3 regions of the Paenibacillus sp. FSL K6-1217 genome follow, and region 2 is predicted to be linked to each of the others. Evidence: riboswitches for the same ligand, from Rfam matches in the RefSeq annotation. Region 2 holds a riboswitch; each other region holds the start of a gene.

Region 1 (7,719 bases), 840 kb from region 2:
GTGACGTGGAACTGATTGATGTTGAAGACGGCATCGTCAAGCTGAAGCTTATGGGTGCATGCGGCAGTTGCCCAAGCTCCACGATCACGCTGAAAGCCGGGATCGAACGCGCCCTGATTGAAGAAGTAGAAGGCGTGGAAGAAGTCATCCAAGTATTCTAATCCCGTTTCATAAACCATCCCGGCCTCCGAGAAGAGGCCGGGATTTTTTTTATTATAGTGGATTTCGCCTTAAGGATCAACCATTGGGCTATTCAAAAAACCAGAAGCCGCTCCGCCAGCCATCTCTGGCTACCGGGCTTCTTCTGGTCTCATTGGAATATTCAGCTTCTATGGTCAGCCTTAGAATGCCGGAACAATGGCACCTTCATACTGCTTCTCGATGAACGCCTTCGCTTCCGGGGATGTCAGCGCTGCTGCCAGCTTCTGAATCGCATCGGAATCCTTATTGTCAGGACGGGCTACCAGCAGGTTGGCATACGGGGAGTCCCCGCCTTCGATGAACAACGCATCCTTCGTTGGAGACAGCTTGGCATCCAGGGCGAAGTTGGTGTTAATCAGCGCCAGGTCCACTTCATCCAGCTGACGGGGCAGCATCGCAGCATCCAGCTCAATGATATCCAGCTTCTTGGCATTCTCGGTGATATCCGCTTTGGTCGAAGCAATATTCGTATCGTCCTTCAGCTTGATCAGTCCGTTCTTCGCCAGCAGAATCAATGCGCGTCCTCCATTAGTTGCATCATTCGGAATGGCAACCTTGGCACCTTCTGCCAACTCGTCAATCGATTTGATCTTTTTGGAATAAGCGCCAAATGGCTCAACATGAACAGCGGTTACAGATACGAGATCTGTGCCGTTCTTGGTGTTCTGATCATCCAGGTAAGGCTTGTGCTGGAAGAAGTTCGCATCGAGCTGCTTCTCGGCAAGCTGTGTATTCGGCAGGATATAATCCGAGAATTCTTTGATCTCCAGCTTAATGCCTTGGGCTTCAAGCTGCGGCGCAATCGCTTTGAGGATTTCCGCATGCGGTACAGCAGAGGCACCAATCACTAGGGTTACCGGTTCTGCCGCAGGCTCTGTAGTCGCTTCTGCACCAGCAGCTTCCGTAGGTGCTGTTGTTGCAGCAGAATTCGCGGCGTTATTCGCCTTGTTGTTCCCGCAAGCGGCAAGCACCAATATCAAGGTCAGGCTGAATAATGTAAGCAGTACTTTTTTCATCTGTAAATCCCCCTCTAATCCATATGTTTTATTGAATAAGGCTATATGTGGACGTACCTTATTTCCGTGTAAAATATTTTACCAGCCGGTCGCCGGCCATTTGCAGCAGCTGCACTAGAATCACTATCAGTGCCACTGAGATAATCATAACTTCCTTCTCATAACGGTAATAGCCGTAACGGATCGCCAGATCCCCCAGACCGCCGCCACCAATAAATCCCGCCATGGCAGTATACGAGACAAGGGTCACTACAGTAATGGTTATTCCGGCAAGCAAGCCCGGACGAGCCTCCGGCAGCAAGACGCGCATCACGATCTGCCCTGTGGAAGCCCCCATGCCCTGCGCCGCTTCAATAATTCCCCGGTCAACCTCCCGCAGCGCCGTTTCCACCAGCCTGGCGAAAAAGGGAGCCGCACCGACCACTAGTGCCAGAATGGTTCCACGCACACCGATGGAGGTGCCCATAATGATCTTACTGAGCGGAATCAGAGCCACCATTAGAATGATGAACGGAACGGAGCGCAGGATATTTACGATGAACGATAATGCCGAGTAAACAGCTCTGATAATAACGTTATTTGATCTTCCCCATAAATATAGCATAATTCCGAGCGGTAAACCAAGGATAATTGTGAATATTCCTGAAATAACTACCATGTTAAGTGTAGCCACCGTTGCATCGAGCATTTCTGACCAATCAATCTTATTAAAATCCAGTCCGCCCATCAGGAAATCACCTCCACATCAAGACCTTGGGCTATAAGCTCCGTCAGCGTAGTATCCACGGCATCAGCAGCTCCTTCAAACCGGACAATCAATTGTCCGTAAGGAACATCCTTGATCGTAGAGATGGTGCCATGGAGAATCGCGAAGTGGACGCCTGTCCCCTGAACCACCTGGGAGAGCGTGGATTCGTAAGTCTTGTGCCCGAGAAAAGTGATCTTCACGGCCTTCGTATAGCCTGTATGCACAGCGTCAATCGCCTGCCGGAGCGGCCCCTCCGACTGGGTCTCACTGCGGATGAATTCTTTGGTCACCTCATGCTTCGGCTTCAGAAATACCTGGGCCACCTCGCCCTGCTCGACGATGCCGCCGCCATGGATCACCGCCACGCGGTCGCAAATGCTCTGAATCACATGCATTTCATGGGTGATCAGCACGATGGTCAGATGGAATCTGCGGTTGATATCCATCAGCAGGCGCAGTATGGAGTCTGTCGTCTGCGGATCAAGCGCCGAGGTCGCTTCATCGCATAACAGAACGTCCGGATCACTCGCCAGAGCCCGGGCAATCCCGACACGCTGCTTCTGTCCGCCGGATAACTGGGCCGGGTACTTATTCCTGTGCTCCTCCAATCCGACCAGGGTGAGCAGATCCTTAACCTTTTGTTCAATCTCACTCCTGGAGGCTCCGATCAGCCGCAACGGAAACGCGATATTATCATAGACTGTAGCCGATGAGAGCAGATTGAAATGCTGAAAAATCATCCCGATCTTGCGCCGCTGCTCCTGGAGCTGCCCCTGGCTGAGTGCTGTCAGCTCCACACCGTCCACCCACACTTCGCCCGCAGTCGGACGTTCCAGCAGATTAATGCAGCGGATCAGCGTGCTTTTGCCGGCCCCGGAGTGACCGATCACCCCGAAGATCTCGCCCTTCTTGATCGACAGGCTTAGTGCAGAGAGTGCAATCGCCTGCTTGCTGCCTTTGCCGTACACTTTGGTTATATCCTTCAATTCTATCAACCTCTGCGTCCCCCTTCTGTTCTAACCTAAACATTGCAGAAAAAAGACCCCCTACGATCCATGCAGATCGCAAGAGGCCCTGTGTGTATAATGACAATGCCTTCTCATCTGCCAAAACCCCCGGAACCGGCGGCATTGTAGGAATTAGCACCATGACATTTGGATGCAGCGCTTCGCTGTATTCAAACCGGTTGCCGGGCTTCATCGGGCCTATCCCTCCGCCGCTCTCGATAAGATCATAGTATGAAGTTATATATTCCGTGTCATGTCAGAAGCTAATGTATGCCTAAGTATATTCAGTTTCGAGTTTTTTGTCAAAGGTAAGTTTTTACGGATGGGCATGTCCGGATTTCGGGCCTGCGGCCGCTTGATTCTTGTGCCATTGTTCATTGCCGTACCTGAATGCGGCCGCCAGGGATTGGCATACCATCTCCAGACTCTGCTTCAAATCCTCCAGGTGGCTGTCGAGATCCTCCAGACGGATCTTGTCATGCAGCCCCTGGTGACGCTGCCAGAGATCGTCGGTCATCTCCGCATTCATGTAGTGGATCTCGGCATTGCGCCGCTTGCGCAGATTCTCCACCGGCTCCCGATAGGAATTGCGGATTCTGTCCAGCTCATCCGCCAGCGGATGATGCGCCTGAAGCAGCTGGAATTGCCGCAGCACCGTGAAGTAGGAGAAATGTGCCTTGACCTTGCCTGTGTTGAGATTGTACACATTATTCAGCACCGTGCCCAGCTTGTCCAGCAAAGAGAAGACACGGATGAAGCCATCCTTGTAGAAATACACATATCTGGCGTACTCCCCCTGCTCCGTGGACGACATATCATCCATATAACCGGCAATCACTGACTTCCGGAAAAAGGCGGCTGCGAACCAGCTCTGCTCCAGCTCATCCAGAGAGGAGATCAGGCCGCGTGTCCAGATCTCCAGCTTGCGGTATTCATGGTCATGGTCTTCATGCGCCGCCATCTCCTTGCGCAGCACGGAGGCAGCCTTCGCCATGGACTCCATAGCTTCAGCCAGCACACCGCTGTTCACGCGGGGCGGCTCTCCAAGTAACGTCCGCAGCATATTTTGACCCCCTTAAAGTTCACTTCTACGCCAGAGGAAAATAACGGCTCCAGCCCCGGTCTACCCACTTCGCAATATCCTCGCTCACAGCCAGCTCCTCCGGGTATCCCGGCTTCATCCGGGCATCTATAATGATCGGCTGCGTATAGCTGACACTGCCCCGGTGTACCCCGGCCGCCGAATAAATATCATCCGCCGGATTGAAGCGGGTGAATACGGTCCACAGGAAGGAGGTCTGCGTGCTTACCGCCTCCTCCGCCTGATCGACCAGCACAATCAGCGGCCAGGCGGTCTCCCGCTCCTTGAAGGCAGCCGCCAGCCGCTCCGGCAGCTCCGGGTCCTCTTCATAGGATGCACCGGAAACGGCTAAACATCCTCCGCAATAAGGCACAGCAGCGGTGATTGATGGAAGCAGCCCCTCTGTATAAGTCCGCGGCAGCTGCCGGACCGGGCTGCCGATGCCCGCCATCACCGCCTTGCTGCCATGATTCAGCTTGCGGCCGGTATAATCCAGCGTATCCATGGAGGTATTGGCAAAGATCGTCAGATCCGACTGCGGGTTGAAGCGCTCAAGTACCGTTTCCAGCAGCTTGGGGAAATCGGTAAGCTCCACCTGAACATTAGTCAGCAGAAGGAATTTGGTTAAGGAGAGCTGTCCTTCCCCCAGAATACGAAATGCTGATACCATATACTCGCGCGGATAGCTTTCCCTTACAACCGCCGAGGTCAGTGAATGCGAACCGGATTCGGAGTAGGTCCACAACGCTTTGACCGAAGGGATCAGCAGAGGATAGGCCGGAGAGAGCAGCCGCTGCAAATAATCCTTCAGATAATAATCCTCCTGGCGCGGCTTACCGGCAATGGTCGCTGGATAGATGGCATCTTTGCGGTGCCACATCCGCTGAACATGCATGACCGGGAACTCATGCTGCATGGAATAGTAGCCGGACTGGCTGCCGTACGGCCCTTCCGCTCTCCGCTCCAGCGGAGACACACGTCCCCGGATCGAGAATTCCGCTTCAGCCGGAATACGGTGCCCGCCCAAGGGGTCCTGCACCATGGGCAGCTTGCCGCCCAGCATCAGCGAGGCCAGCAGCAGCTCCGGTATCCGTTCCGGGACCGGAGCCACTGCCGCAGCAATCAGGGCCGGCGGCCCGCCGATGAAGACCGACACCGGCAGAGTCTCCCCGAGAAGCTCTGCCTGCGAGTGATGGAATCCGCCGCCCTTATGAATCTGCCAGTGGAGACCCGCCGTGCTGTCGTCATACATCTGAATCCGGTACATGCCGAGATTATGATCCTTGGGGTTGGTGATATTCTCCGTATAGACCAGAGGAAGCGTGAGGAATGCCCCGCCATCCTTGGGCCAGGCGGTAATCCGGGGCAGCTCCTTCAGCGGATCACTGCTGCTGCAGACACCGAGTACCGGAGCTTCTCCTTGCGGTATGCTCTTGATGCCTGCCCGCAGCAGCTCAAGCAGCACCGTCTTCTCCCGCCATAAGCCGGCGGCTGAAGGTGGAATCAACTGCTCCATCGCCAGGGTCAGCGACTTCAGCAGCTGCTCCGGTCTTGTCCCGAAGGCCTTGTTCACGCGCCGGACGGTACCGAACAGATTCGTAGCGACCGGGAACGGTGTTCCTTGCACATTCGTGAAGAGCAGTGCCGGGCCTTCCTCCTGCACCACCCGGCGGTGGATTTCGGCAAGCTCCAGATAAGGATTAACCGGCGTATCAATCACTGCCAGATCCTTATCCCTGCGGAGCTGCTCAATCCATTGTCGTAAGTTACTGTATCGCACTATAGCGTTCCTCCTCAAACAGGACCTTATGCTTATCCCGTCCCCCGTTGCCGTTTGCTTATCACTTGCTGCCCCTGCCAGCTCCGCTTAACTGCCAGACCCTCACACTCATATAGCACAGAACCCCAAAAAGCCCGGAGATCAGCACAATATGGGACAACGCAGCAAATATGTACAATCGTTCATTATTTAGCGTGTATACCACAGCCGCTCCGCTGAATACCTGCATCAGGCACAGCAGAACCGCCGCCACTCCCAGAGCTCTCAGCTCAGGCAGCTCCTTATGCTTCCAGAAGGCCAGGTGACCCAGCACAGCAGTCAGCAGGAATAGAATCGCCGCTGCAATCCGGTGCATAAATACGACCCCGACTCCGCCGCTCATCTCCGGAATCCATTCTCCGTTACACAGCGGCCAGCCGGAGCAACCGCCCTGTGAGCTGGTATGGCTTACGTAGGCCCCCATATAGACCACGATATATGAATATACTGCAGTAACCCATGTTAAGTTGCGGAAGGCGACACGGACTTGGGGGCTTTCCGTGCTGCGGTCCCCTCCGGGGGCGAATGACCGTCTGGTCCCAAGTGCCAGCATCAGGGAACCGGCGAAGGCAATCAGCGAGAACCCCATATGCAGGGCCATAACCGCAGCAGACTGCGATTTGACTACCGCAAGCGCTCCCATTCCGCCCTGAACGATGACGAAGATCAGGGTCAGCAGGGCATAGGCCAGCAGATCTTTACGGTGCCTGGCATAACGCCAGAAGGCAACCATGGAAGCCAGGGACAGCAGGCCAGCCAGGCCGCTGAACAAGCGGTGGGTATATTCAATCAGAGAGCCGATCGTATAGGCTGGAATCAGCTTCCCGTGGCACAGCGGCCACTGATTTCCGCACTCCAGTCCCGAACCGGTCTTGGTCACCACAACCCCGCCGAACAGCGCCATGAACATAATGAGACAGGTCAGATAGCTGAGCCATTTTAATTGAAGTGTCGTCAATAATATCACCCGTATTGTATAGGAATGAGTAGCGTCAAAGAATAGAAAAAAAGCACCGCTTCTGCTCGGATAGGGCGAAAGCGGTGCTGCGGAATTACTTGTGAATGCTGAGATAAACGTCCAGCGCCGTATCAAGGAACTTCTCAATTTCCTCCCGGGACTTCCGGAGCTTGTTCACAAACCGGACCAGTTCCCGTCCATCAGTGTACGCGACAAAGCTAGGAATGCCCAGTATATTCTGTTCCTGGCTGACATCGCCTACGGCATCGACATCCACTTCGACCAGGGTAAGACGCTCAGCATATTTCTGTTCCACATCAGGCATGAACGGATCAATAAATTTGCAATCCACACACCAATCTGCCTTGAAGACTGCCACCGTCAGGCGCGGAGACTGAATTGCTACCTGGAACTGGGCAGGCGAGCTGATTTTGTCCATCAATTGACCATTCCCTTCTATCAGAAAGTTCCACACGAAGCTTGCTCTTTAAGTGAATCAAAATGTACGGAATAAGTCAAACAATAATGACAAATCAAGACAATAGTCATATCATTATTCACCAGCGCGTATACGGGCCGGCTGCAATTTCATCAGAGGACCCAGCACCTTGCGCAGCAGACGGGGATAACCGGCAATCTCCTGGCTGCTGAGTACGCCCAGAATAATCAGGAGAACCAGATAGACGATCACGACTGCCGCTCCAACTACCAGACAGGTAATCAGGAAGGCCAGACGAGCCGGCATCAGATTAGTCATCAATAGGCCTGCTTCATTCAGACCATAGCCGATGCCTGCCGAGGCCAGGACCGCAATGGAGAAGCCTCCCCAGCGTTTGCCGAGAATGGCGAAGGGGACGATTTTTTTGAGCATCCGCAGATTAAGCAGCGT
Region 2 (7,719 bases):
GAACAGTATTCTGATGGATGATGCCGACACTCAGAATCATGATGACCTGCTGACAAGCCTTCAGTCCGAGCGGCTGAAATCCGACCCCGGGGCCTATTCCGTCTACTGCAATGACGGCTTTCAGCTGCTGGAGCTGATGATTGAGCAGGTGACCGGCATTAGCTATACAGAGTTTCTGGATCAGCACATGAGCAGCCCGCTGAAGCTAAGCTCTACCAAGACGCCGCTGGATACCTTTAACCGGCAGCAGCTTGCCAAGACCTACTTCCCTGGACTAAAGCAGGCATTGCCCAGCGAGAACGCCAATATCCTCGGAGCGGGCGGCCTCTATTCCACAGCCGAAGATCTGACTACATTCGCCGAGATGCTGAACGGCAAGCACCCGGATGTTCTGTCGAAAGCCTCCGCTACAGCGATGCAGCAGCCCGAATATAAGAACGGGCTCTGGGTGCCTGAGGAGAGAAACAGCTTCAATTACGGTCTGGGCTGGGATGCCATAGATCTGGCACCATTCGGTGATTACGGAATTAAGGCCTTATCCAAAGGCGGAGATACCATCATGTATCACGCTGACCTGATTACCCTGCCGGAATCCGATATATCCATCGCGGTGCTCTCGTCGGGTGGAAGCTCAATCTATAACACCATTTTCGCCACCAATGTGCTGCTGGCTTACCTGAAGGATACCGGGAAGATTAAGAAGATTCTGCCGGATGCTACCTTCACCCCTCCGGTCAAAGCGGCTATGCCTGCTGAGCTGGGAGCCTATTCGGGATTATACGGGACCGTCGGAGCAACCACCACGATAACCATTAAGGACGGAGCACTGGAGCTGCCTGCGCTTGAAGGGGGACTCATTCCTGCACAGAAGTATATCTATACCGGCAAGGGACAGTTCACGAGCCCGGACGGCAGTGCAGCCGTGAGCTTCGATAAGCAGAAGAACGGCAAGACCTATCTGAAGCTGAACACCCACGTGACTATCCCCGGTATCGGTCAAATGCTGATGGTCACATACGAGTACCAGAAGCTGGACGCCAATCCGCTGAATGCTTCTGCGAAGCAGGCCTGGGCACAGAGAGACGGGAAGCATTACTACGCTGTGGATGAGAAAATCAATTCCTTCTTCTACCTCTCCCCGTCCATCTTGACGAAGACGATTAAGGTTGAACAAGGCTATGCCACCGGGACGCGGATTGTGGACGAGAACACCGCCGTCAATGCGGCTGAAATTCCGGTGATGAACGGCCGAGATGCCTTCGATCTGACCTTCTCGAAGAAGAACGGTGCCGAATATTTAACCATTGACGGCAATGATTATATTAGCGGGGATGCAGTGAAGCCTGTGTATAGAGGCCCGGCTTCGATCACTACCGTGCCTGCGGGCGGCCAAGCGGTCTGGTTCAAGGTTGACAAGACAACCGCCGGCCGGACCATGACGGTAACAGCCCCCGCAAGCGGCGGATTCGTGGTCTATGATGCCGACGGGATGATCGTAAGCCACTCCAAAGTGAGCACAGCCTCATCGGTCAAGTTGCCGCAGGGCGGAATGGCCGTCTTCGGCGGCCAGGCGGGCGATGTGTTCCAGATCAAGCTGAAATAATCAATCTCATTCGATGGAGAAACACCAGAGCACCATGCTGCATTACCTCACCAGCCCGTTTAATTTCGTGATCTATTCCTTTCTCCAATTCTCCTAAACTTGCTTAATGGTGTGCAGGTATGTTTTAATATTATCGAATTGAATAATACTCTTATCCAGAGTTCGGTGGAGGGCTTAGCCCGATGATACCGCTGTAACCGGCATGCGAACCGCATACCAGGTACAGCACTAGAGGCGTCCGGGATGCCTTGCAAAGATGAGAGGGTGCTGACAGTTGATGAGACTGCCCCCTTTAATTAGGGGGCTTTTTGTTTGAGAAGGGAGAGAAATACATGACGGAGTGGATTACGGAATTTATACTTTTCTTTAAGGATTTGTCGTATGCGGGAATTATGATCGCCTTGTCGTTTGAATTCGTGCCTGCGGAGATCGTGCTTCCGCTTGCCGGATACTGGGTGTATCTGGGGGACATGAAGCTGATTCTTACCATCCTTGCTGGTACGGTAGGCGGTACACTTGGTCCGCTGACGCTATATGCCCTGGGCCGGTTTGGCGGCAGGCCGATGATTGATAAGTTCGGCAAGTACCTGTTCATCCGCCCGCATCATCTGGAAGCCTCCGACCGTTTTTTTGAGAAATACGGCAGCGGTGTGGCTTTTTACGGACGCTTCATTCCCGGTGTACGAACGCTGATCTCCATCCCTTGCGGGATCGCCAAGATGAATGTGTTTGCCTTCAGTCTCTACACCTTCCTGGCCATGCTTCCGATCACCTCGATCTATGTCTATCTGGGCTTCAAGCTGGGCTCGCAGTGGGAGCATGTGGACGAGCTCGTCAAGCCTTACCTTATTCCGGCGGCTACCCTGTTCCTCTTGGGCTTTGGGCTGTATGTCCTGTCCAAGCGGTATAGAAGACGTCAGGCTTAACGATTATGCGTTTTAACTTTAGGAGGAACTTATGGAATCTGTGTTCGATTGGCTGAAATACCTATTGCTGGGCCTCGTCCAGGGGGTGACGGAACCGATTCCCGTCTCCTCCAGCGGGCATTTAATTATTGCCCAGCGCCTGCTTGGCATGAAGCAGAATGGACTCTCTTTTGAAATCTTAACGAATACGGCATCCTTGATCGCCATCTGTTTTATTTTCCGCAAAGATATCCGCGACCTGATTGCAGGCTTCATAGGGTACCTGCGCACACGCGATGCCAAGTACCGGGCAGAGTTCATGTTCTGTCTCTACATCATCATCGGGACGATTCCCGCTGCCGTTGCTGCTGTGCTGTTCAAGGATACGATTGAACGAATCTTCACCTCCGTACATACCGTTTCGATCAGTTTACTCGTTACAGGGGTTGCCCTCTGGCTGATCCGCAACCTGCGCGGCCAGAAAAGAGACGGCAACCTCAAAGTGAAGGATGCCATCATCGTCGGGCTGGCTCAGGCCGTAGCACTGATTCCCGGCATCAGCCGTTCCGGCTCCACGGTGATCGCTTCCATTGCGGTCGGGATGAAGCAGGAGACTGCACTCAAGTTCTCCTTCATGCTCTACATTCCCATCAGTATCGGCGGGCTGATCCTGGGCGCGTCCGATATTGCGAACGATCCCAACCGCTCGGCACTGGCGATGCCCTACCTGATCGCCTTCCTCACCACGCTGGTAGCTACCTATTACGCCATGCGCTGGTTCATCGGCATTATGGCGAAGGGCAACCTGATTTACTTTTCATACTATTGCTTCGTGGTAGGTACGCTGCTGCTGATCTTCTTGTAAAAGGGAGCGGTTGTGGATGAAATCTAACTACTTCCTCAGCAGCCAAAAAATAGAGCACCACTTCCATCATAGGAGTGCTGCTCTATTTTTTATAACATTATTGTCCCATCAGTATCTTCGCATACGGCGAATCAATCGGGATCATGATAACTGGCTCATTCTTCAGCGTAGTCACATAACTCTGTAGCGTACGGTAGAAGCTGTAGAATTCAGGAGATTTGCCATAGGCCAGGTTGTAGATTTTGGCAGCTTGCCCTTCGCCTTCAGCGATAATCTTCTTGGAGTCGGCTTCGGCCTGGGCCATCAGCTCTCGGGAGGTACGGTCAGCCTTGGAGGTGATTTTCTTTGATTCCTCATCCCCTTCGGACAGATAACGTGCGGCAATGGATTGGCGGTCCGAGATCATCCGGTTGTATACACTTTGCTTGTTCTCTTCCGGCAGATCGGTACGCTTGATCCGTACATCAATGATCTCAATCCCGTAATTATCACGGGTCAGAGCGGCGACGACGTCCTTGGTGATCTCATCGTTAATATTGCCCCGTCCGGTGTCTTCACTGATAATATTCTCATAATTGATCTCCGACAGCTTGCGGCGGACCGAGTTATATACCGCTTCATCAATCCGCTGCACCCCGCCGCTGACCGTCTGAACGGTTCTCAGGAACTGCGAAGCATTGGTAATTCTCCACACCGTATAGTTATCAACCACAATCGGCTTCTGGTCCTTGGTCAGAATGTTGGTCGGTGAGCTGTCGTAGGTCATCTGATATTTGGGTAGCTCCGAGACATTCTCGATAAAAGGGATTTTGAACTTAAGCCCCGGCTCCTCGACCGTACGCATGGCTTCACCGAAACGGAGGACGACCTTGTACTCCCCCTCCTTCACGATGTACATGGAGCCGGCCAGCAGAATAATTAGGACGATAGATGATATCAATAAAATGATCGGGTTTCTCTTCACTTGGCATCTCCTCCTTGCGGTGTCGGTGAGGCAGGCGGATTCGTCGTGGCTGGAGCTGAGGTGTTCTCCTTGGAACTGCGCATCAGCTCATTCAGCGGCAGATAGTTCACTGTATCACTGTTCGAGTTGGTAATGAAGATCTTGGCGTTAGGCAGAATCGTCTCCAGGGTCTCCAGAACCAGCCGACTCTCGGTGACACTCTTATTATTCGCATATTCGGCAAAAATCGCATTGAACCGCGCCACATCCCCCTGCGCATTCAGGATACGCGACTTCTTCTCGCCTTCGGCCCGCTCCAGCAGCGCCTGCGCTTCACCGCGGGCCTTCGGAATGATATCATTCTCATACTTCTTGGCGTTGTTGATCTTCGTATTCTTCTCTTCACGGGCGTTCGTCACCTCGCGGAAGGCTTCCTCGACCTGGCCGCTCGGCGGCTCAATATCCTGGAACTTGATATCAATGATCTGTATGCCGGTGTTGTATTTCTTGTGCAGATCAACGAGCAGCACCCGGACTTTATCCTGAATCACGGTCTTCCCGTCGGTAATCGCAAAATCCAGCTTCTCGGAGCCAATGACCGCGCGGATCGAAGAGCTTGCCGAGTTACGCAGGAATTGCTCCGGCTCGTCAATGTTATACAGATAGTCACGAATATTGCTGATCTTCCACTGGACTACAGCATCGGCAGAGACGATATTCTCATCCCCTGTAATCATCATGGCTTCTTCATCCACGGGCACAGATCCTCCAGCTTCCTGGCGGTACCCGATATGTATCCGCTGGGTCAGCTCCGCCGGGACTGTAATGACATCCTGGATGGGATACGGCCATTTGAAATGCAGCCCCGCCGAGGACTCGCCTGTATACTTGCCGAAGGTCAGGATAGCTGCACGTTCCTGCTCCTGCACCGTATAGAATGAGGTGGCCCCGATATACAGCAGTACAGCCGCAGCGGCTACCCCCACTCCTATCCTCTTGTACATGCCAGGCTTCAACTTCGGCAGCTTGAGCCCTGGGATATTATCGCCATTCTGGTTCATGAAATTCAAGATGCATCGCTCCTTTTGGCGTATTTTAGTCGTATTAAAGGTATATATACGTGAATCAAACAAAAAAGTCGCAACTTTTGCGACTTTGTTAAAGGTTACTGAATTTTGCTTCGATTCTCTCTGTTTCGGGTGGTTATATCACAGTATATTAGTTTCGCTTAAACCAAACCCTTTTCATTGCAACTCCATTGACGAACGCGCCTCCATTCGGCGCCCGTGCAATCAGAATTGTGTTCGATTTTTCATGTTTATTTGGCCCGCACTCCCTCGCTTGGCGCAAATGTTGTCGGTTTTTCGATTACATTCCACACCTACACCAAAAACCCCCGGAAAAGCGCAAACCTGCGCCTTCTCCGGGGGTTTTACTATATGCTCTTAAATACTCGATTTGTTGCGGAAGTAGTTCTGCAAGAACTCCTTGGCACGCTCGGATTTCGGATGATTGAATACCTCGTCCGGCGTCCCCTCCTCCACGATTTTACCTTTGTCCAAGAACAGCACCTTATTGGCTACTTCGTATACAAAGCTCATCTCATGTGAGACGAGAATCATCGTCTGGCCGGTGGCTGCGGTCTTCTTAATCGTCTGCAGCACCTCGCCCACCAGCTCGGGATCAAGCGCCGATGTCGGCTCGTCCAGCAGCAGCAGCTTCGGATTCATCGCAAGGGCGCGGGCAATGCCCACCCGCTGCTGCTGGCCGCCGGACAGATGCTTCGGATAATAATGAGCACGCTCAGCGAGACCTACCTGCTCCAGTTGCTCCTGAGCAATCTGCGCGGCCTCGCGGTCATTCATCCGCTTCACAATCTTCAGGCCTTCCTTGACATTATCCAGCGCCGTCCGGTGCTGGAACAGATTGAATTGCTGGAAGACCATCGCCGTCTGCTTCCGCAGCTCCAGCCGCTGCTTGTTCGTGATCGTGCTGAAATCGACCTTGAAGCCTTCGAGATCCAGCATCCCCCGGTCCGCCTGCTCCAGGCAATTGAGCGAACGCAGGAAAGTGGACTTGCCCGCACCGGATGAACCGATAATCGCTACGACATCCCCTTTTTCAATATCAACCGAGAGATCGTCCAGAATCAGATTGCCGTGAAAAGACTTCGATAAATGGCTTACCTTAATCATCAGATCTCTCTCCTTCCCCAAGAGAACCAGCCGCGGTTCATGGCCCCGGCAGCGGAGTCCGGAATGGAGAATCTTTTCTCCAGGAATCTCAGAATCTGCTCAATCAGAATCGTCATGACCCAATAGATGATCGCCAATGCGAGATACACCTCGAAGAACCGGAAGTTGCTGCCGGAGATAATTTTCCCCTTAGCCGTCATTTCGATTACACCCGCTACGAAGGCTAGGGAGGTTCCCTTGAGCAATCCGATCAATGCATTGCCCAGCGGCGGAATCGCCACCACCAGCGCCTGCGGAACGATGACTCTTCTGAGCACCTGAAGATACGTCATCCCCAGGGATTCAGCAGCCTCGATCTGGCCCTTATTCACCGACTGCAGCGCAGCGCGGATCGTCTCCGAGTTGTACGCCGCTTCATTGAACGCGAAGGTGACCAGCACGAAGATCATCGCCGGAATGGCATTGATATTATAATCCGTCCCATACTGCTGATTAATGAATTTGAGTAACAACGGAATTCCGTTATAAGTCAGGTATAGCTGCACAATGATCGGCGTTCCACGGATGAACGAGATGAAGAGTGTGACCAGCTGGCTTAGCACGGGAATTCGGCGCATACGGATAATGGCGAACAACAGCGCAAACACAAGGCCGACGATCATCGAGATGACCGTAATCTGCAGACTCACAGGAAGGACCTCTAACAGGCGAGGAATCGCTGAGAACACCGCGTTGATATCAAAAATCTCTCCCATACCGATTGACTTCCTTCCACGTTCAATTTACAAGGCGACGCTCTAACACGGTCTGACCGTCAACCGTCTGCCCTCATATATAATTTCAGTATGATACCGTTCGTTGCTTACCTTATTGAGCCGCTCAACCAGGGAAGCCGCCGCTTCGTCCGAAGCCAATACCGGAAGCCCGCGCTTCGTCACCGTCTCATGGGTAAGCCTGAGATCAATCGGAATCAGCTCATAGCTGAACCGCTTGTCCTCCACACTCAGATCGAACATGACCAGGAAGTTCTCCGAGAACTTGCGGTCGCTGTAGAAGCCCTGCCAGTTCCCTTCGCTGTCCTTGGTTCTGTTCTTGTGCAGGGTAGAAGGAGCTTCATTCTCGGCATATCCGTAGGCGGTGAACATCTCTGGAGATACAATTGACTCCCCTGCCTCGAACTCCATGAACAGACTGCCTATGTTATAAAA
Region 3 (7,719 bases), 3.3 Mb from region 2:
GCAAGATCATCAATAGCAGTGTCAATGGCTGCGCCAGCAATAGAGCGCGTAGAAGCCTTGGAAGCTGCCTTGTCTACTGTCCACTCGCCGCTGCTGTTCTGGGTGATTTTCAGATCAATAAGCCCCAGGTAACCCCCGCCATAGCCAGCTTGAACTGCCGGAGTCCCATTAATGTGGCCGTTAACGTTATCTACCTTGGCTACATCATTATTATAAGGTTTCTTGGTGGACGGATCCTTGAAGGAAGCATCCAGCTTGCTGTCATCCCCGTTCGTCGGGAATACCTTGTGGGTATGCGAGAAGGTGATGGCATCGATGCCCTGAACCTTGCTCAGCAGGTTAATGACATTCTCTGCTCCGGTTCCTTCTGCGGCAGCAGCGTCGAACCCGGAATGAGTCATGGCGACGATAACGTCCGCGCCATCCTTCTGCATTTCAGGAACAAACTTCTTCGCCGTTTCCACAATATCTTCGGCAATAACGTTCTTCTCCAGGTTTACCTTGTCCCACTCCATAATCTGCGGAGTAACCAGACCCAGGAGGCCGACTTTAATGGTAACGGTGTTGCCGTTGCTGTCTTTTACTTCTTTATCGATGATTTTATAAGGTTCAAACGTATTTTTACCGTCTGACTTATTATAAATATTTGCATTGACATAAGGGAATTTCGCACCCGTAGACTCTTTATAGGTTGCACTGCTTACACTGCCGTTAACGGTACGATCCAGATAGTCCAATCCATAATTGAATTCATGATTGCCGAAGGTTGCTGCATCATAACCCATGAGGTTCATCGCTGCGATGATCGGGTGAATCTGGTCTTCGCTTGTTCTGAAATCAGACACTTGGGCCATATACGTTCCCAGTGGTGTTCCTTGAATCAAATCGCCGTTATCCAGCAAAAGGTTGTATTTCCCCTCTGCTTCACTGCGTGCAGCCTTTACCAAGGTTGAAGTACGGTCCAGACCTACAGTCGTGGAGGTGGCATTCTTGAAGTAGTCCCAACCGTATACGTTCGTATGAACATCAGTGGTACTCATCAAGCGTAAATTAATGGTTCCCGGATTTATCACCGGAGAAGCCTCCGCCTTGCCTGCGGCGAGCACAGGAACATTCAATACTCCGCCCAGCACCTGTGCTGCCAGAACTGTGGTAGCCAATAAAGCAGCTATCGGCTTGTTCCATCTTCTCTCTCCCATAAATCTAATTTCCTCCCTGTGATTGCTAGATTGTTCTACTACTGCCCGAAAGATTGTATCATAGCCCTGTCTATGAATCTATCAAATTACATTAACTCTTATAAATTGTTGTGTAAAATCTCACATTATTTCAGCTTTTTTTGTAAAATATTACGATAAAAATTTACAATCCTATGACAAAAACAAAGAAAATCCAATACAATGGGATTACCTGGAACACCAGCACAATATATGCTGTTTTTCACATACATTCGGGACATGCGCCTGCGTGCGAGCACAATGTATGCTGTTTTTCGTATACATTCGGGACGTATACCTGTGAGTGAGCACAATGTATGTTGTTTTTCACATACGTTCGGCCATATGGCTGCGAGTGAGCCGAATGTATGCTGTTTTTCGTATACATTTGCTACATATGCTGTACCGATCGATCCTTCAGCCACATTCAGCAACCAAGTCACTGTACGAATCATTCAAATAACACTTATCTACAAATCTATATACTTCTTGTTCGGAACTGGAGGAAACAATAGTTTCCAAAAAACATAACGGGCTGTGCTACATATATGTAGCACAGCCCGTTATTGATCTGTTGGTGTATAGCTATATTCTAGTTCTGCATCACAAAATCATTGTCAATCTTCGCGTTCGCATCCTCGAATGTGCGCAGAATGTCATAGCGCGTGTTGCGCTGTGCCGGAATCTTGCCAGCCTCGCGGATGATCTGGGTGATCGACTCGATGTTGACCTTGTAGGTAGCGCCCGCGGAGGACACGACGTTCTCCTCAATCATCGTGCTGCCGAAGTCATTGCAGCCGTATTGCAGGGAGAGCTTGCCAACTTCAGGCCCCATCGTAACCCAGGAGGACTGGAAGTTCTTGATATTATCGAGTACCAAGCGGCTGATGGCTACGGTCTTCAGGTACTCCTCGGGTGTCTGGCGATCCAGCTTCAGGTTCGTATTATCCGGCTGGAAGGTCCAGGAGATGAACGCCAGGAACCCTTCGGAATCATATTTGTTCGCGATGCATTCGTCCTGGGCTTCACGGACACGCAGCAGATGCAGCGCCCGCTCTTCCATGCTCTCGCCCAGCCCGATAACCATCGTGGCTGTCGTGTTCATGCCGATCCGGTGCGCGGTCTGCATGACATCCATCCACTCGCGCCAGGAGCCCTTGAGTCGGCTGATCTTGCGGCGGGTGCGGTCGTCAAGAATCTCGGCGCCTCCGCCGGGCAGAGAATCCAGGCCTGCAGCGTGGATCTCGCGCATAACCTGTTCCAGCGGCAGGCCGGAGACCTCTACCATCTTCATAATCTCTGCCGGTGAGAAGGAGTGCATTGTAATCTCCGGGAACCGCTGCTTGATGCCGCGCAGAATATCCGTATAATAGCTGAACGGCAGGTTCGGATTCGTGCCGCCCTGCATTAGAATCTCGGTTCCGTTCACGCTCATGGTCTCGGCAATCTTCTGGTAGATCGTCTCATCGGGAAGCACATAGCCTTCCTCCGAACCGGGTCTGCGGTAGAAGGCGCAGAAGCGGCAATAGACATCACATACATTGGTGTAGTTAATGTTGCGGCCGATGACAAATGTCGTTATAGGCTCCGGGTGCCAGCGCTTCATAATAATATCTGCAGCAGCGCCCATCTTCTCAATTTCATTGCTCTCGAACAACGTGATCGTGTCTTCCAGTTGAAGACGCTCACCCTTAAGTGTCTTATCCAGAATAAGGTCAATTGCACTCACCGTTCACGGCCTCCTCTTCATCTATGAATTATAGATAAATATAATTTGAAATAAAATATCCGTTCTCCCATCGTAACACAATGTGAGGTGCTTGAGAAATCTTTCAGCAGCAGAGTATAGGATACCGTTCCATCCAAAAGCAAACAGCAGCACCGGGAGGCACTGCTGCATGCAACCTACGCAGATACGGCACCTCTGAACGGGGGCCGCAGCGTCTTATTCCAGCTCGCTTCGGGCGGCCTCCAGAGCCTGTCCGAGATCCGCGATCAGATCATCTACATGCTCTATGCCGACAGAGAAGCGCAGCAGCCGGTCATCCACCCCAACCGCATCGCGGATTTCAGCCGGAATATCGGCGTGGGTCTGGATCGCCGGATAGGTCATCAGCGATTCAACACCGCCCAGACTCTCGGCGAAGGCGATCAGCTTGATATGGCGGAGCAGCGGCTCCACATAGCCGGCCTCTTTGACCTTGAAGGAGAAGATCCCGGTGTTGCCGGAGGACTGGCGGTTCTGAATGGCATAGCCGGGATGGTCCGGGAGCCCCGGGTGGAAGACCTCGGCAATTGCCGGATGCTCCTGCAGATAACGGGCAATGGCCAGGGCGTTGCTCTCATGCCGCTCCATACGCAGGGCGAGCGTCTTCATGCCCTTCATCAGCTGATAGCTGTCATTCGGCGCCAAAACAGCACCCAGCGAGTTATGCAGAACGGCCATTTCAGCCGATAATTCTGCTCCCTTGGTCACGATTAGACCCGCCAGCACATCGTTATGCCCGCCCAGATACTTGGTAGCGCTGTGAACCACGATATCTGCGCCCAGCTCCAGCGGACGCTGGAAGAACGGGGTCAGCAGCGTATTGTCTACAATGGTGAGCAGCCTGTGATGGCGGGCCCAGGTACATACCGCTTCGACATCCGTAATCATCATCAGCGGGTTGGTCGGCGTCTCAATGAATACGGCCTTCGTGCCCGGCTGGCGGGCTGCTTCGAGTCCATCCAGATCATTCGTATCTACATAGGAGGCGCTGATGCCGTATTTGGAGAGAATTCTCTCCAGCAGCCGGTAGGTTCCGCCGTACAGGTCCAGCGATACAATGAGATGATCCCCTTGTCCAAACAAGGTGAACACTGTAGTCAGCGCAGCCATCCCGGAGGCGCAGGCGAAGCCGGCATCCCCGGACTCCAGTGCCGCTGCCGCTTCTTCGAGTACAGAGCGGGTAGGATTTTTGGTGCGGATGTAGTCAAAGCCTGTGCTCTGGCCAAGTCTCGGGTGACGGAAGGCCGTCGCATGATAAATCGGGTAATTAATCGCCCCGGTGGCGGGGTCCTCCATCGAACCAATCTGTGCCAGTCTGCTTTCAATTCTCAGTTTCTCGTCCATCTCCACGGCCTCCTAAAAGTTTTGTATAGCGTACACAACCTGATCATTCTTCGGGCAGAATCCGCTTCGGAAGCACCGGCTATGTGTATGCACCTGATTAATAGCTTCTATAAGAATAGGTCAACCTCTTTAGATAAATGCACCGATATCGTAAGGAGTCTCCTGGTATACATAGTAATTGAGCCAATTAGCGAATAATAAGTTGGCATGGGCGCGCCAGACCGCCGGCGGTGTACGGGTCGGATCATCTTTTGGATAATAGTGCTTCGGCAAGGCAACCTCCAGCCCTTTTGCGATATCCCGGTCATACTCCCATTTCAGCGAGAAGGGATCGTACTCCGAATGCCCGGTGACAAAAATCTGCTTCCCGTCATGCGTAGCCACCAGGTATACCCCGGCCTCCTCGGATTCAGCCAGAATCTGCAGCTCCGGGTTCTGCTCTATATCTTCACGGGAGACATCGGTATGACGGGAATGCGGAACATGGAATACTTCATCGAAGCCGCGCAGCAGCTTGACATTATTATGGCTCACAGTATGCGGAAACACTCCGAAGCATTTGTCCGGCAGACTCACCTTGCGCACGCCGAAGTGATGATACAGCCCTGCCTGTGCCGCCCAACAGATATGCATCGTCGAGGTGACATTCTCCTTGCTCCACTCAAAAATCACCTTCAGCTCTTCCCAGTAGTTGACATCCTCGAATTCCATCTGTTCTACGGGAGCGCCGGTAACAATCAGGCCGTCAAAGCGGCGGTGACTGATCTCATCGAATGTCTTATAAAAGCTCTTCAAATGCTCTGCCGAAGTATTCTTCGAGGTATGGGAGCTGGGATGCAGCAGAACAACATCCACCTGAAGCGGGGAATTCCCGATAAGGCGCAGCAGCTGGGTCTCTGTCGTTTCTTTGGTAGGCATCAGGTTCAGGATGGCAATCCGCAAAGGGCGGATATCCTGATGGAAGGCCTGGCTTTCATCCATTACAAAAATATTCTCACCGGATAACACTTCTTTGGCCGGCAGGCTGTCGGGAATTTTGATAGGCATTGCTGTTCACTCCTTAACTGAAATTGGGTTCCGCTGGGTGGTTATTCCTGATGCAGAGTAGCGAAAAAAGACCTTTCCCGGGCGAGAAAGGTCATATCATGCAGTCATATGCGCCTCTCTCATCTGCCAGAGAACTTCCGCCGGACGAATAACGTCCTGCAAAGCTTCCGCAAGAATTAGCACCGTGCGTTCACACGCCGGTTGCCGGGTTTCATCGGGCTAGTCCCTCCACCTGCTCTTGATAAGATTTAGCTGTATTCAGTTGAATAACCTTAAGCATCCGAAAGATGCTTTTTCTTAAATTTCACTTTAAATCATGAACCTCCTTTTCGTCAAGTCCATACAATGCTAAAGGGGCCTTATGACAGAAAACAATTTCTCTTGTAAGAGCCATACCCCGGCGTTATACTAGACAGGGGTTTCATCCCAAAAAAACGGCGAAAAGAAGAGGTGAGAGAAAAATGGAAGGCGACCCGGGCTCGCGAATAAGCGTGCAGAATGAACAACCACACAGGATTAACATCAGCTTGCCGGCGGCGGGAGCCCTTTTTCTTCATGCTCTCGGACCGTCTTTTGGCCTTCATCCATGATTGTACCACCGGCCAAGCTGATTTTCCCGTGTGCTGAAATTAGCATACCCCTGGAGAAGACCAGGGACATAAGGAGTGAATCAGATGAAAATCCGGCTGGTGAATGCAGGGGTTTTTACGCCTATTGACAATATTGAAGAAACGTTAACTGCCCCTGATGAGGGGTTCTACTGGATTGATGCAGATGACGAGGATCTTGTAGAGCTTCAACCTTTGTATGGTCTGCATGATTTGGCTGTGGAAGACTGCCTCAGTGAAGAGGATCAGCGCCCGAAGCTGGAAATTTATGAGAACCACTACTTCATCGTAGTGAACAGTATCCGGTTTGATGATGAGGAAATCTTTCTCCGTGCGCTCAACGTGTTCCTGGGCAGACATTTCATCATTACCGTTACCAAGCAGAAGATCCATGAGCTGCGTGTCCTCAAGCCCATGCTATGGGAGCAGGAAGTCAGTACGCCTGACCGCTTCCTCTATCTCCTGATCGACCTCGTTGTCGACAACTTCTTCTCGGTCGGTGACCGGATTGAAGCGCGGATTGAGAAGCTGGAGGAAGACATCCTCATGCATACCAAGAAATCGCATCTGAGCGAGATCATCGGTCTGCGCAGTGAGATTCTCTGGCTGAAGAAGATGCTCGGGCCGCAGAAGGAAGTTATCAACACGCTCAACAAAAAGGATCTTCGCCTGATCGACGATCAGCTGCAGAAGTATTTCAGCGATATCTACGAGAATGCGGTCAAGATCTCTGAAACCTTCGAAACCTACCGCGATCTCATGGGCAACTTACGCGAAGCCTATCAGTCCAGTATTGCGAACCGTGCCAATGAAATCATGAGAGTATTTACAGCGATTACTACGATATTCATGCCGCTGACCGTGATAACCGGAATCTACGGTATGAACTTTGAAAATATTCCCGAGACCCACACCGAATACGGCTACTATGGCGTAATTGCCGTCATGGTGACGCTCGGCTGCGGAATGCTTGTGATCTTCCGCAAGAAAGAATGGCTATGAAGCAGAACGAACGAATACGCAGGACGAAGGCACCATATCCCCTGTTCCGGGGCTGGGAGGGCCTTCGTCTTTTTGATATGTCACCGGTATGTAGTGCGTCTAAGCTGGTCAGAATTCAGGTCATGAAGACTGCCGGACTTGGGCCGTGCCGCCCGTCAGCCTCACCTCTTACAGAGGGGCAGCCACTCCAAGCGCCGCCGGATGCTCCCGCCGGAAGCGGATGCGGATCAGCCTCAGGCGTTCGTAATACAGATCCAGGCCCTCAGCCGGAACGAAGTTGTCGCCATAAGCTTTGTAAAGGACAGGCTTCAGGAAGCTGTCACCGATCAGCTCATAGGCTGTCCAAATATTGTTCTGTTCTTCGCGGCTCACTTCACTCAGTTCCAGTGCAATAAGCTTCTCGGCCGAGTAGCCGTCCTTCTCCAGCTCCTCCAATACTTCAAGCACCTCACGGCGGGAAACTCCGCTAAGCGCTCTGAGCTCCTCCATCCCCTGCCCCTCTTCGATTCCCTGTAACAGAACCCGCCGCAGCCTCAGCCGTTCCAGCTGCTTCTTGTACTTAAGCTCCTTCTGCTTATAGAGCCAGGATACGAAGCTCTCTTCGTCAATCGTCTGATTCACCCAGCTTAATGGAAAATCATGTTCGCGCGGAGCCGCCGAGGTGATGCTGAGCCAGTCCGCGCCATACTGTGAGGCTTTGCCTTCCCCCACCCCGGGAAGCTGCAGCAATTCC

Evidence for each region. A riboswitch is a leader RNA that binds a small molecule or an ion and turns the genes downstream of it on or off. The one in region 2 is predicted to bind S-adenosylmethionine.
Region 1: another riboswitch for S-adenosylmethionine. It lies ahead of MHH28_RS16820 (methionine ABC transporter ATP-binding protein); the one in region 2 lies ahead of MHH28_RS13225 (DedA family protein).
Region 3: another riboswitch for S-adenosylmethionine. It lies ahead of metA (homoserine O-succinyltransferase); the one in region 2 lies ahead of MHH28_RS13225 (DedA family protein).

The regions. Positions count from the first base shown of each region.
Region 1 covers NZ_CP150271.1:3,827,451-3,835,169, forward strand. The annotation lists gene MHH28_RS16805 (NifU family protein) at 1-161, shown strand, start outside; gene MHH28_RS16810 (MetQ/NlpA family ABC transporter substrate-binding protein) at 342-1,217, opposite strand; gene MHH28_RS16815 (methionine ABC transporter permease) at 1,276-1,944, opposite strand; gene MHH28_RS16820 (methionine ABC transporter ATP-binding protein) at 1,944-2,960, opposite strand; SAM riboswitch class I at 3,062-3,197, opposite strand; gene MHH28_RS16825 (Cthe_2314 family HEPN domain-containing protein) at 3,289-4,035, opposite strand; gene MHH28_RS16830 (UbiD family decarboxylase) at 4,061-5,833, opposite strand; gene MHH28_RS16835 (COX15/CtaA family protein) at 5,895-6,830, opposite strand; gene MHH28_RS16840 (thioredoxin family protein) at 6,925-7,269, opposite strand; gene MHH28_RS16845 (polysaccharide biosynthesis C-terminal domain-containing protein) at 7,384-7,719, opposite strand, start outside.
Region 2 covers NZ_CP150271.1:2,985,372-2,993,090, forward strand. The annotation lists gene MHH28_RS13220 (serine hydrolase domain-containing protein) at 1-1,603, shown strand, start outside; SAM riboswitch class I at 1,752-1,866, shown strand; gene MHH28_RS13225 (DedA family protein) at 1,936-2,529, shown strand; gene MHH28_RS13230 (undecaprenyl-diphosphate phosphatase) at 2,561-3,373, shown strand; gene hflC (protease modulator HflC) at 3,471-4,337, opposite strand; gene hflK (FtsH protease activity modulator HflK) at 4,334-5,377, opposite strand; gene MHH28_RS13245 (amino acid ABC transporter ATP-binding protein) at 5,762-6,511, opposite strand; gene MHH28_RS13250 (amino acid ABC transporter permease) at 6,511-7,266, opposite strand; gene MHH28_RS13255 (CapA family protein) at 7,309-7,719, opposite strand, start outside.
Region 3 covers NZ_CP150271.1:7,186,006-7,193,724, reverse strand. The annotation lists gene MHH28_RS31525 (bifunctional 2',3'-cyclic-nucleotide 2'-phosphodiesterase/3'-nucleotidase) at 1-1,199, opposite strand, end outside; gene mqnC (cyclic dehypoxanthinyl futalosine synthase) at 1,810-2,946, opposite strand; gene MHH28_RS31515 (PLP-dependent transferase) at 3,163-4,329, opposite strand; gene metA (homoserine O-succinyltransferase) at 4,459-5,376, opposite strand; SAM riboswitch class I at 5,493-5,624, opposite strand; gene corA (magnesium/cobalt transporter CorA) at 6,051-6,986, shown strand; gene MHH28_RS31500 (HRDC domain-containing protein) at 7,155-7,719, opposite strand, start outside.